DNA from 3 places in the Eleftheria terrae genome. Region 2 is predicted to be linked to each of the others. Evidence: predicted binding sites of a transcription regulator. Region 2 holds the regulator's gene; each other region holds the start of a gene.
The links. The regulator FNR, encoded in region 2, switches genes on or off when oxygen is low (the NO sensors DNR and NnrR bind a similar motif). The targets are predictions, from matches to a motif close to TTGATNNNNATCAA.

Region 1 (3,268 bases), 630 kb from region 2:
GGCGTTGCCCTCGACACCCACGGCGCGGCCAAACCAGGTGAAGTCGGTGGGGGTGCGCACATCGGCATGGGTCCTGTCGACGTCGAGGGCCTTGTCCTGGGCGATGGTCATGCGGGTGCCGGCGCCACTGAGCACGGACGGCGCGACGCGCACCAGCGTGATGGCCGCCGTGGTCGGCCGGCGTCGGATCTCCTCGACGCGCTGGTGTTGCGGCAGGTCGCGGGTGCCTCCGCCGGGCTCGAGCGTGAACAGCTCCGGCCGCCCTTGCGCCTGGGCCTGGCCACCGGCCAGCGTGCCGAGCGCGAGCAACCCGCAGGCCGCCAGCTGCACGGCGACGGTCGACCGGATGTATTGCGCCTGGCGCGCCGCCGGCGCCGTGGCACGAAGGCGGGCCACCAGGGCGCGCCAGCCGGCGCGCATCCATGCGATGAATCGGATGTTGAACATGAGTCTCCCCGTGTACGTCTTGGAGAACAACAAGAAGAACGGGGCGGCAGCGCCCCGATGCTACGGAAGGCCGGGAGGCGCTGCAGTGACCGGGCGGCGACTTCTTTGCCTGCCTGGTCGAACCGGCGTTGATGGCCGGGCACTAATGTGCATTTCTCCCGCGCGCATGGCAACGGCGCGCTGCAAGTGGGGGCAAAGGGGAGCCGGGCTTGCTTTCGGGCGCGGCTTTGCCGCTGGAAGGTGGATCGATGGTGCTGGGGCGATCGTGATCACCCGCGGTGCAGTCCTTGATGATCGGCGGGGCACCCGGGAGTACCGCCGAGCACCGCTGTGCAGTTCACCGTTGGCGGCGGCAGCCCTCAGTGCGACATCAGCACCGGCAGGTCCATGTGGGCGAACATGCTGCGGGTGGCACCGCCCAGCATGAACTCACGCAGCCGACTGTGACCCCAGGCGCCCATCACCAGCAGGTCCGCACCCATCTGCCGGGCCTCGCCGAGCAGCGCCTTGCCGGCCTCTTGCTGGGTGAGGATGCGGCGGCTGACGGCCGGCACGCCATGCCGCTGCAGCCATTCGCAGCTCTGTGCCATCTGCTGCTCGGGCACCGCCGCGTCGCTGCCGGCCTGGTCGAGAAACACCAGCTCCACGCGCTGGGCCTGGGCAAGCAGGGGTAACGCATCGGACAAGGCGCGCGCCGATTCACGGCTGTGGTTCCAGGCCACCAGCACCTGCTGGCCGGCGTCGGCGCATTCGCCGTGGCGCGGCACGATGAGCACCGGTCGCCCCGACATCATCAGGAGTTGCTGAGGAAAGTCGGCCGCGGTGCCGTCGCTCTGGCTCACCACGGCGAGGTCGCTGTTGCGGGCGTGAAGCACCATCGACGCCAGCGGGTCGGCCTCATGCACACGTGCCTCGAAGGATGGCAGGCCACTCTGGTGGACCTGCGCCTCGAAGCGCTCCGCGACACCACGCGCCCGCATCTGCAGGGTCTGCATCGTGCGCTGCGCCTGCTGCACGGCGCCCAGGGCGCCTCCCGGCTGGTTGGATTCCTCGATCCAGCCGGTGGGTGCCAGCCCGATCAGGTGGCTCTGCTGGCGCATCGCCAGCCGCGCGGCGAGCGCCACGCGCGTGCCACAGCGAGGCGTGTCGTCGAGGTGGACCAGCAAGGTGCGGTAAGGCATGGCGCAAGGCGTGGGCGAAACACCTGACGATGGTGGCACGGGCGCAGCGGCCGTGGCTTGAGCAAGGTCAAGACGGCCGGCCCCGAGCCGGCGGTGGCCGTGACGCCCGGCGAGCGGCTGATCGCCGCGATGCCAGCCGCCGGCCGGGTGGCCGCCGGCCGGGCGCCTCACGCCGGCCGGGGGGCGTAGCGGGCGGCTAGGCCACCCAGTCCCCACATCAGGGCCAGCAGCGCCGTCAAGCCGCCGAGCACCGGCAGCCATGTCACCAGCGCGAGCAGCAGCAGCGCCAGCGCCAGGCCGGCGATGCGCCAGGGCGGCGTCAGCGCGCCGCCCTGGCGCAGTGCCTGCGCGATATGGTCGCCCAGCAAGCCGGCCACCACCAGGTAGCCTGCCAGCAAGGCCAGCAGGTAGGCCGCCAGCAGGACCAGCGCCAGAGGGGCGCCGACGATGCTCGCCATCAACAGCACGGCCAGCACCGGCGTCGCGCAGAACAGCACCGCCCCAAGCAGCAGGCTGCGCCACGGCGACTGGAGCAAGCGCTGCTGTGCAGCGTGGGCCGCCTGGGGAAACAACAAGACCCAGCCCGTGCCCAGGATCACCAGGCCCAGCAGCCAGCCCAGCCAGGCGAGGGCGGCCAGCAACCCCGGCAGGCCGGGTGCCGTCGGGTCGCCGCCCGGCAGCCCACCCGGCTCGCGCACCGTGCGGCCGCGCACCTGGGCGCCGGGGTCGACTTCGATCTCGCGCGCGCTGGCGTAGCTCAGGCTGCCGCCGATGCGGGCACCGGGCAGCACCCGCACCCGGCGCGCGGTCACGTGCACGTCGCCGGCGATGTCGCCACCGATGCGGACCGTGCCGGCATAGATCTTCACGTCGCCGCCCAGCTTGCCGCCCAGCAGCACCTCGCCGGCGGTGAGCCAGGTGCGCCCGCCGACCTCGGTGCCCGGCCCGAGGGCGACCTGGCCGGCCACCAGGTGGGCGTCGCCGCCGATGCGGCTGTCGATGTACGCGCGGCCAGCAGCCACCCGCAGGTCTCGGCCCACTGCCGCACCGGCCTGCAGTTCCGCCGCGGCGATCGCGGCATCGCCGCTCACCGGCTCGTCGATGCGCACCGACGCGCCGGCCAGGAAGGCGTCGCCAGCCACCGCCTGCGACAGGCGGACCCGCGCCGCGGCGGCATACACATCGTTCGGCGGACTGCCTTCCAGCACGGGCGCGAGGCCATCGTCGCTGGCGGCCCAGCAGCCGAAGCCCGCCAGCCACATGCCCAATGCCAGGCCTGCCGCAGCGCCTGCCTGCCATGGCGGGCGGTGGCGGCCGGCGGGCGTGGCACGGTGTTCTTCTTCGTGCGTGTTCGGCGACATGCTTCCTCCCGGCGCGGTCTGGCAGGACTGCCAGACCCTGGTGTGCTGCCCCGGTGTGCAGCCGGGGACAGCGGCATCCACCCGGTATAGCCGCAAGCCCCTGCTTTCGCCAGTGCATGGAGATGAGACCCGCTTGGGGGTGAACGTCACGCTGCGATCTCTGCAGGGGCGCCTTGCCAGCGGTGGGTCCTGCCACTAAACTGCTTTAGCGCTAAACAATTTAGTTTGTGCGCAGTTGCCGTGTTTCAGTTGCCGTGATCCGCGACGCAGGGCCGCCGG
Region 2 (3,268 bases):
CGCAGGCTGTCGTAGTACTCGTCCAGCGTCTTGGCGTTCTGGCTGTAGGTGGCGCCGACCCGGCCGATGGCCGACACGCCGAGGCCGATGAGATCGCAGTCCGGCTGCGTGCTGTAGCCCTGGAAGTTGCGGTGCAGCCGCCCCTGGCGCTTGGCGGCGGCCAGGCCATCGCCGTGCAGCGCGAAATGGTCCATGCCGATGTAGGCGTAACCGGCCGCCAGGAAGGTGGAGATCGCGGCCGCCAGCATGCCTACCTTCTCCGGCGGGGCCGGCAGATCGGCGCTGGCGATGCGGCGTTGCGGCTTGAAGCGTTGCGGCAAGTGGGCGTAGGCGTACAGCGCGATGCGGTCGGGCCGCAATTGCGCCACTTGCTGCAGGGTGCGGGCGAAGGACGCAGCGGTCTGCCGCGGCAGGCCATAGATCAGGTCGACATTGATCGATTCGAAACCGATCTCGCGCGCCGCGGCCATCAGGGCCACCACGCTGTCATGCGGCTGCACCCGGTGCACGGCCTTTTGCACGTCGGGATCGAAGTCCTGCACGCCAAAGCTCAGCCGGGTGAAGCCGAGCCGGGCCAGGTGGGCCAGGCGGGCGGGCGTGACGGTTCGCGGGTCGACCTCGATCGAGTATTCGCCACCAGGCGCGAAGCGGAAGGCGGAACGCAGGCTGTTCATCAGCCGCTCCAGTTCCTCGTCGCTGAGGAAGGTGGGGCTGCCGCCGCCGAAGTGCAACTGCGACACCGTCTGCTCACGGCCGAGCACGGCGGCGTGCAGGGCGATTTCCCGGTCGAGGGCGTCCAGGTATTCGGCCGCGCGCTCGTGGTGGCGAGTGATGACCTTGTTGCAGGCGCAGTAGTAGCACACCGACTCGCAGAAGGGCACATGCACATAAATTGACAGCGGTGCGTGCGCTCCGCCAGCGGCACCCACGCCGCCGCTGCGCTGCTCCAATGCCTGGCGGTACTGCAGCGGCGTGAAGGCTTCGACGAAGCGGTCGGCGGTCGGATAAGAGGTGTAGCGAGGACCGGCAACGTCAAAACGAGCCAGCATCTCGGCCGAGAGGGGGGCGGCAGCGGTATCCATGCCAGCCACTGTGCCGAAAGCCGTTGCCCCGGGCCTTGATCTGGCTCAAGCGGCGGTGGCAGCCACCCAGGAACAATCGGCACATTGCTTGAGGACCATCATGCTGCTCGACAAATCCGTCTCCCCCGGCGCCCCTGCCACCCCCGACGCCCGGTCCGCCGGCCCCGCTTCCCGCAGCACCGCCGACACCGGCGGCAGCTGCAACGGCCGGCCAGCGCCCGCCGGTGGCCAACCCCCGTCGCGCAGCGTGACCAAGCTGCACGAACTGAAGGTGGCCTGCTCGAGCTGTAACCTGCGCGAGCTCTGCCTGCCGGTCGGCCTCACCCGCCCGGAACTGGACCGGCTTGACACGCTGATCGCCAGCCGGCGCAGCGTCAAGCGCGGTGATGCGCTATTCCGTGCAGGCGACCCCTTCCAGTCGCTGTTCGCGGTGCGTACCGGCTTTTTCAAGACCACCGTGTCGTCCGAGGACGGCCGGGACCAAGTCACCGGCTTCCAGATGGCGGGCGAGCTGCTTGGCCTGGAAGCCATCAGCCATGACCGCCACACCTGCGACGCCATTGCGCTGGAGGACTCGCAGGTCTGCCTGATTCCCTACTCCCAGCTGGAAACGCTGTCGCGCGAGTTCACCGAGCTGCAGCACTCCTTCCACAAGATCATGAGCCGGGAGATCGTGCGCGACCACGGCGTGATGCTGCTGCTGGGCAGCATGCGAGCCGAGGAGCGCCTGGCGGCCTTCCTGCTGAACCTCACACAGCGGCTGGAAGCGCGCGGCTTCTCGCCTTCCCAGCTGGTGCTGCGCATGACGCGCGAGGAGATCGGCAGCTACCTGGGCCTGAAGCTGGAGACGGTCAGCCGCACCTTCTCGAAGTTCCAGGACGACGGCGTGCTGGAAGTCAAGCAGCGCCACATCCGCATCCTGAAGCTGGAAGGCCTGCGGGCCCTGCTGAGCCACAGCGGGCCCTGCTGAGGGCGGCTGCAGCACCCGCCGCAGGCGGCGGGCGGCTTCCCGGGCCGGGCCGGCACGCCCGGCTGGCGACAGGACGCGGGCGCCCTGCTCTGCCATTTCCTCCGCCACGGCCTTGGCCACTACTCCCTTGGCCACTCCCTCGGCCATTTCCTCGGCCTCCTCCCCGCCTCTCTACCCTCGCTTCGGCCATCCATTTCCGCGGCCACCGCGCCTCGCGCCATGCAAAGCGCGGCCGCTGCGCCCGCGTGGGCCGCGCGGGGTGCGGCGCGGGTCAACGACCCGGGGGGCGTGGGCAGGCGGCCGGACGGCCGTCCAGCGGCAGGGGGCAGCGGTTCACCTCGAACGGTGAGCGCGACAACAGGCAGGTGAGCGCACTCGACAAGGCCGCCGCGCCCCAAAACACGAAAAAGGCCACGGTGTAGATGGCCGAGCGCGAGAGCTCGATGGGGCCGTCGCCGAACCAGTGCAGGTCCTGCGGGTCGACCATCGCGAACACCAGCATTTCAATGCCGCCGGCGACCAGGAAGGCGGGCCAGGCGATCCACATCCAGCGCTGTTTCATCGGGCCGCTCCTTGCTGGCTGGCTCAGGGTTGCGGTGCCGCTACCGGCGTGGCCGCATGGTTGCGGGCCTGCAGTGCGGGGCGCAGGCCCTCGGGCACCGCTTCATGCGAGGCCGGGCCGCCGGCCGAGGACCGCAGCGTCTGGTTGATCTCGATGCCACGGCGGTAGTAGTCCTCGGCCAGCACCGGGTCCGGCCGCTGCGCCGCGATGACGAAGGTGGCCACACCGGCCACCACCACGGCGGCCGGGCCACCGACCACCAGCCACATCATCGGCTCGCGCCACCAGCCGGCCCGCGGGGCAGTGCTTGTTGTCGAACTCATGCGTATCCTCCTCGGCGCACGCTCAGCGCGGCACCAGAAACGTTGACTTTTCCTCGACCGTGCGGGCGGCTTGCGCCGCCTCGGCCGCCCGCTCGATGACGAAGCGGATCGGGCTCGAGCGGCCCTGCAGCGGCAGCGCCGCCTCGGCCGGCAATTGAACCCGCACGGCCAGCCAGCGGGCCTCGGCCGCGCCGATCTCGACGACCGGCTCGGAGGCCACCTGCAGGCCCGGCAGCCCGTCGACCGAGACGCGGTAGCGCTGGCTGAACTCGGTGCCGTTCATGATCTGCAGCCGGTAGACATTCTCCACCTTGCCGTCTTCCACCAGCCG
Region 3 (3,268 bases), 2.5 Mb from region 2:
GCCGTGCAGGTGGCGGTACAGGCGCCAGGCATGGTCCTCCACCGCATATTCCTTGAAGGTGCCGTCGGCCATGCGCTTCTTGCGCGTGTAGGTCCAGCTGAAGGCGGGCTCGATGCCGTTGCTGGCGTTGTCGGCGAAGGCCAGGCTGATGGTGCCGGTCGGCGCGATCGACAGCAGGTGCGAGTTGCGCAGGCCATGGCTGCGGATGCGCTCCTTCAGCGCCGCCGGCAGTCGCGAGGCGAAGGTGCCGCGGCTCAGGTAGAGGTCGGCATTGAAGAGCGGGAAGGCCCCGCGTTCCTGGGCCAGCGCCACCGAAGCCTCGTAGGCCGCGTCGCGCATCGCCTCGGAGATGCGGCGGGCCATCGCGCGGGCCGGCTCGCTGTCGTAGCGCAGGCCCAGCATCACCAGCGCGTCGCCCAGGCCGGTGAAGCCCAGGCCCACCCGGCGCTTGTTGCGGGCCTCGGCCTGCTGCTGCGGCAGCGGCCAGTGCGTCACGTCCAGCACGTTGTCCAGCATGCGCACCGCCACCTGCGCCACCTCGGCGAAGCCGGCCATGTCGAAGGCCGCCTCGGCACTGAAGGGCTGCTGCACGAAGCGGCTCAGGTCGATGGAGCCAAGGCAGCAGCAACCATAGGGTGGCAGCGGCTGCTCGGCGCAGGGGTTGGTGCTTGCGATGGTCTCGCAGTAGCTGAGGTTGTTGTCCGCGTTGATGCGGTCGAGGAACAGCACGCCCGGCTCGGCATGGTCGTAGGTGGAGCGCATGACCTGGTCCCACAGCGCGCGGGCACGCACGCGGCGGTACACCCACAGGCCGTCGCCGCGCAGCCAGGCACCGGCGGCCTTCTGCGCCTCCGAGGGCTCGGCCCGGTGCAGCAGCTCCACATCGCCATCGGCCTGCACAGCCTGCATGAAGGCATCGGTGACGCCGATGGAGATGTTGAAGTTGCGCAGGTCGCCGCTGTCCTTGGCATGGATGAACTCCTCGATGTCCGGGTGGTCGCAGCGCAGCACGCCCATCTGGGCGCCGCGCCGCGAGCCGGCCGACTCCACCGTCTCGCAGGAGCGGTCGAACACCCGCATGTAGCTCACCGGCCCCGAGGCGCTGGACTGAGTGCTGCCGACCCAGGCGCCGCGCGGGCGGATGCGCGAGAAGTCGTAGCCCACGCCGCCGCCACGGCGCATGGTCTCGGCGGCTTCGGTCAGCGCGGTGTAGATGCCGGGATGGTCGTCTTCGTGCTGGGCGATGGAGTCGCCCACCGGCTGCACGAAGCAGTTGATGAGCGTGGCGCTCAGCTCGGTGCCGGCGGCCGAGTTGATGCGACCGGCCGGCACGAAGCCACGCTGCTGGGCCTGCAGGAAGCGCTGCTCCCACTCGGCGCGCACCTCGGGCGCCTCGGCTTCGGCCAGCGCGCGCGCGACCCGGGCACGCACCTCGTCGGCACTGCGTTCGCCGCCCTTGGCGTACTTCTCGATCAGCACCTCTTCGCTGATGGGCTGCGGGGCCAGCGTGGTGGTGGAGGAAGATGGGGTGTCGGTGAGCATCATGAGGTGGCAAGCGGCTGAGTGGTGCTGGGGCGGCAGCGTAGGCGGCAGGGGCGCCGCGGCCGTTGACCTGGGTCAGGCGGCCCCGGCCATCACTGAACAGGTGTACCTTCGTGCCTGTCCTGCCGCAAGGAGGGTCGCCGATGTCCCTGACGGTGGTGCGCCTGCCCGCCACACCCTTGCGTTCGCGCAACCCGCCGCGGCCTCCGGCGCGCGATGCTCGGCGACCGTTGCCCTCTCGCTGCACCGACATGTCCGACGACCGCCACGCCCTGCCCCTGGTCTATGCCTGCTCGGGCTGCTCCAGCGCGGCCCAGCTTTGCAACTCGCTGGCCCTGCGGCTCGACCGCGCGGGCCGGGCCGAGATGTCGTGCATCGCCGGCATCGGCGGCGATGTGCCCAGCCTGGTGCGCAAGGCGCGCGAGGCAGCGGCCGAGGGACGGCCCATCGTCGCGCTGGACGGCTGCGTGCTCGCCTGCACCCGCAGTTGCCTGGCACAGCGTGGCCTGCAGCCCACGCTGCACGTCGAGCTGTGGCGCCAGGGCGTGCGCAAGCAGTACCACACCGACTTCGACCCGGCGCAGGCCGACGCGCTGTACGCCACGCTGGAAGCCCGGCTGGCCAACCTGGCGACGGCGCCGGCCCCCTGAGCGGCAGGACCGGCCGCCGGCTCAGCCGCCGGCGCCGCTCCACCAGCGCGGCAGCGGGCCCAGCAGCGGCCCGATGGCGTCCAGCGTGTTCTTCAGCACCAGGCCGTACTCGGTGTCGCCCTCCATCACCAGCGCGCGCTCGAAGAACAGGCGGTCGGCATCGTCCTCGCCACGCAGGAGGCGCAGGTAGCTGGTGCTGCTGGCGGCAATGCGCAGCACGAAGGGGCCGCCGGCCGCAGCCGGCCGGAAGCCACCCGGCGCCAGCAGCACCCGGCAACGCAGGCCGAGGTCGGTCACCGCCACCTCCACCACCCGCCCCTGCAACAGCGGCAGCACGTCGGCAGGCAGCCGCGGGCGCAGCAGGCGGTCCAGCGCCGCGGCCAGCACCAGCGAGGGCGGCTGCACCGGCAGCCGGCTCACCAGGCGGCGCACCACCTGGGGCACCGGCAGGCCGGCCGCGCCCGAGGGCAGCGAAGCGGCGCTCACAGCGCAGCCTCCGCGTGGTCGGTGCGCTGGCTCCACTCGAGGCCGGGCCGCCGGTGCGCATAGCCGTTCACCAGGCCGCCGGGCAAGGCCAGCGCGTCGAGCGTCTCCAGCGCGGGAGCGAGCGGCTCGCCACGGTTGAGCACCCGGTCGAAGCAGTCCAGCACCTGGCCGAAGCCCTGCGCACACGGCGACAGCCGCAGGCGCGTCACGCCGGCCGCGCGCAGGGCCGGGCCGTCGCCCAGCAGGCAGTGCTGGGCCGCCGACAGGCTCTGGATGCCGTTGAGCGCCAGGAAGGGCTCGCCCTCGGTGCTGGACAGCAGCAGCCCGTCGGGATGCTCGATGCAGCGGAAGGCGCACTCGTCCTTGCTCAGCCGGTAGTGCCGGGCGGTGAAGCAGCGCGCCGAGAAGGCCAGCGGCAGGCGGCCGAAGCCGAAGCACTCAGTCTCCACCGCCAGTGCGCCGGGCGGATTGATGAGCGCCAGCGACTCGAGCGACAGCTCCACCGGCGCGACCCAGCGGACCGCGCCCAGCTGGGCATACTCGCGCAAGGCCGGGTGGCTGTAGATGTTGATGTGCGGCCCCAGCACGAA

Region 1: N7L95_RS02810 (universal stress protein) is a predicted target of FNR. The motif match lies at 1,686-1,699, and genes of this name have one in related genera.
Region 3: N7L95_RS10635 (putative zinc-binding protein) is a predicted target of FNR. The motif match lies at 1,608-1,621, and genes of this name have one in related genera.

The regions. Positions count from the first base shown of each region.
Region 1 covers NZ_CP106951.1:579,447-582,714, forward strand. Annotated here, with positions in the region: gene N7L95_RS02805 (M12 family metallo-peptidase) at 1-447, opposite strand, end outside; gene N7L95_RS02810 (universal stress protein) at 807-1,628, opposite strand; gene N7L95_RS02815 (bactofilin family protein) at 1,796-2,989, opposite strand.
Region 2 covers NZ_CP106951.1:5,409,314-5,412,581, reverse strand. Annotated here, with positions in the region: gene hemN (oxygen-independent coproporphyrinogen III oxidase) at 1-1,082, opposite strand, end outside; gene fnr (fumarate/nitrate reduction transcriptional regulator Fnr) at 1,186-2,052, shown strand; gene N7L95_RS24265 (hypothetical protein) at 2,324-2,614, opposite strand; gene N7L95_RS24260 (FixH family protein) at 2,638-2,937, opposite strand; gene ccoG (cytochrome c oxidase accessory protein CcoG) at 2,960-3,268, opposite strand, start outside.
Region 3 covers NZ_CP106951.1:2,425,983-2,429,250, forward strand. Annotated here, with positions in the region: gene N7L95_RS10630 (adenosylcobalamin-dependent ribonucleoside-diphosphate reductase) at 1-1,542, opposite strand, end outside; gene N7L95_RS10635 (putative zinc-binding protein) at 1,794-2,192, shown strand; gene ubiT (ubiquinone anaerobic biosynthesis accessory factor UbiT) at 2,214-2,678, opposite strand; gene N7L95_RS10645 (U32 family peptidase) at 2,675-3,268, opposite strand, start outside.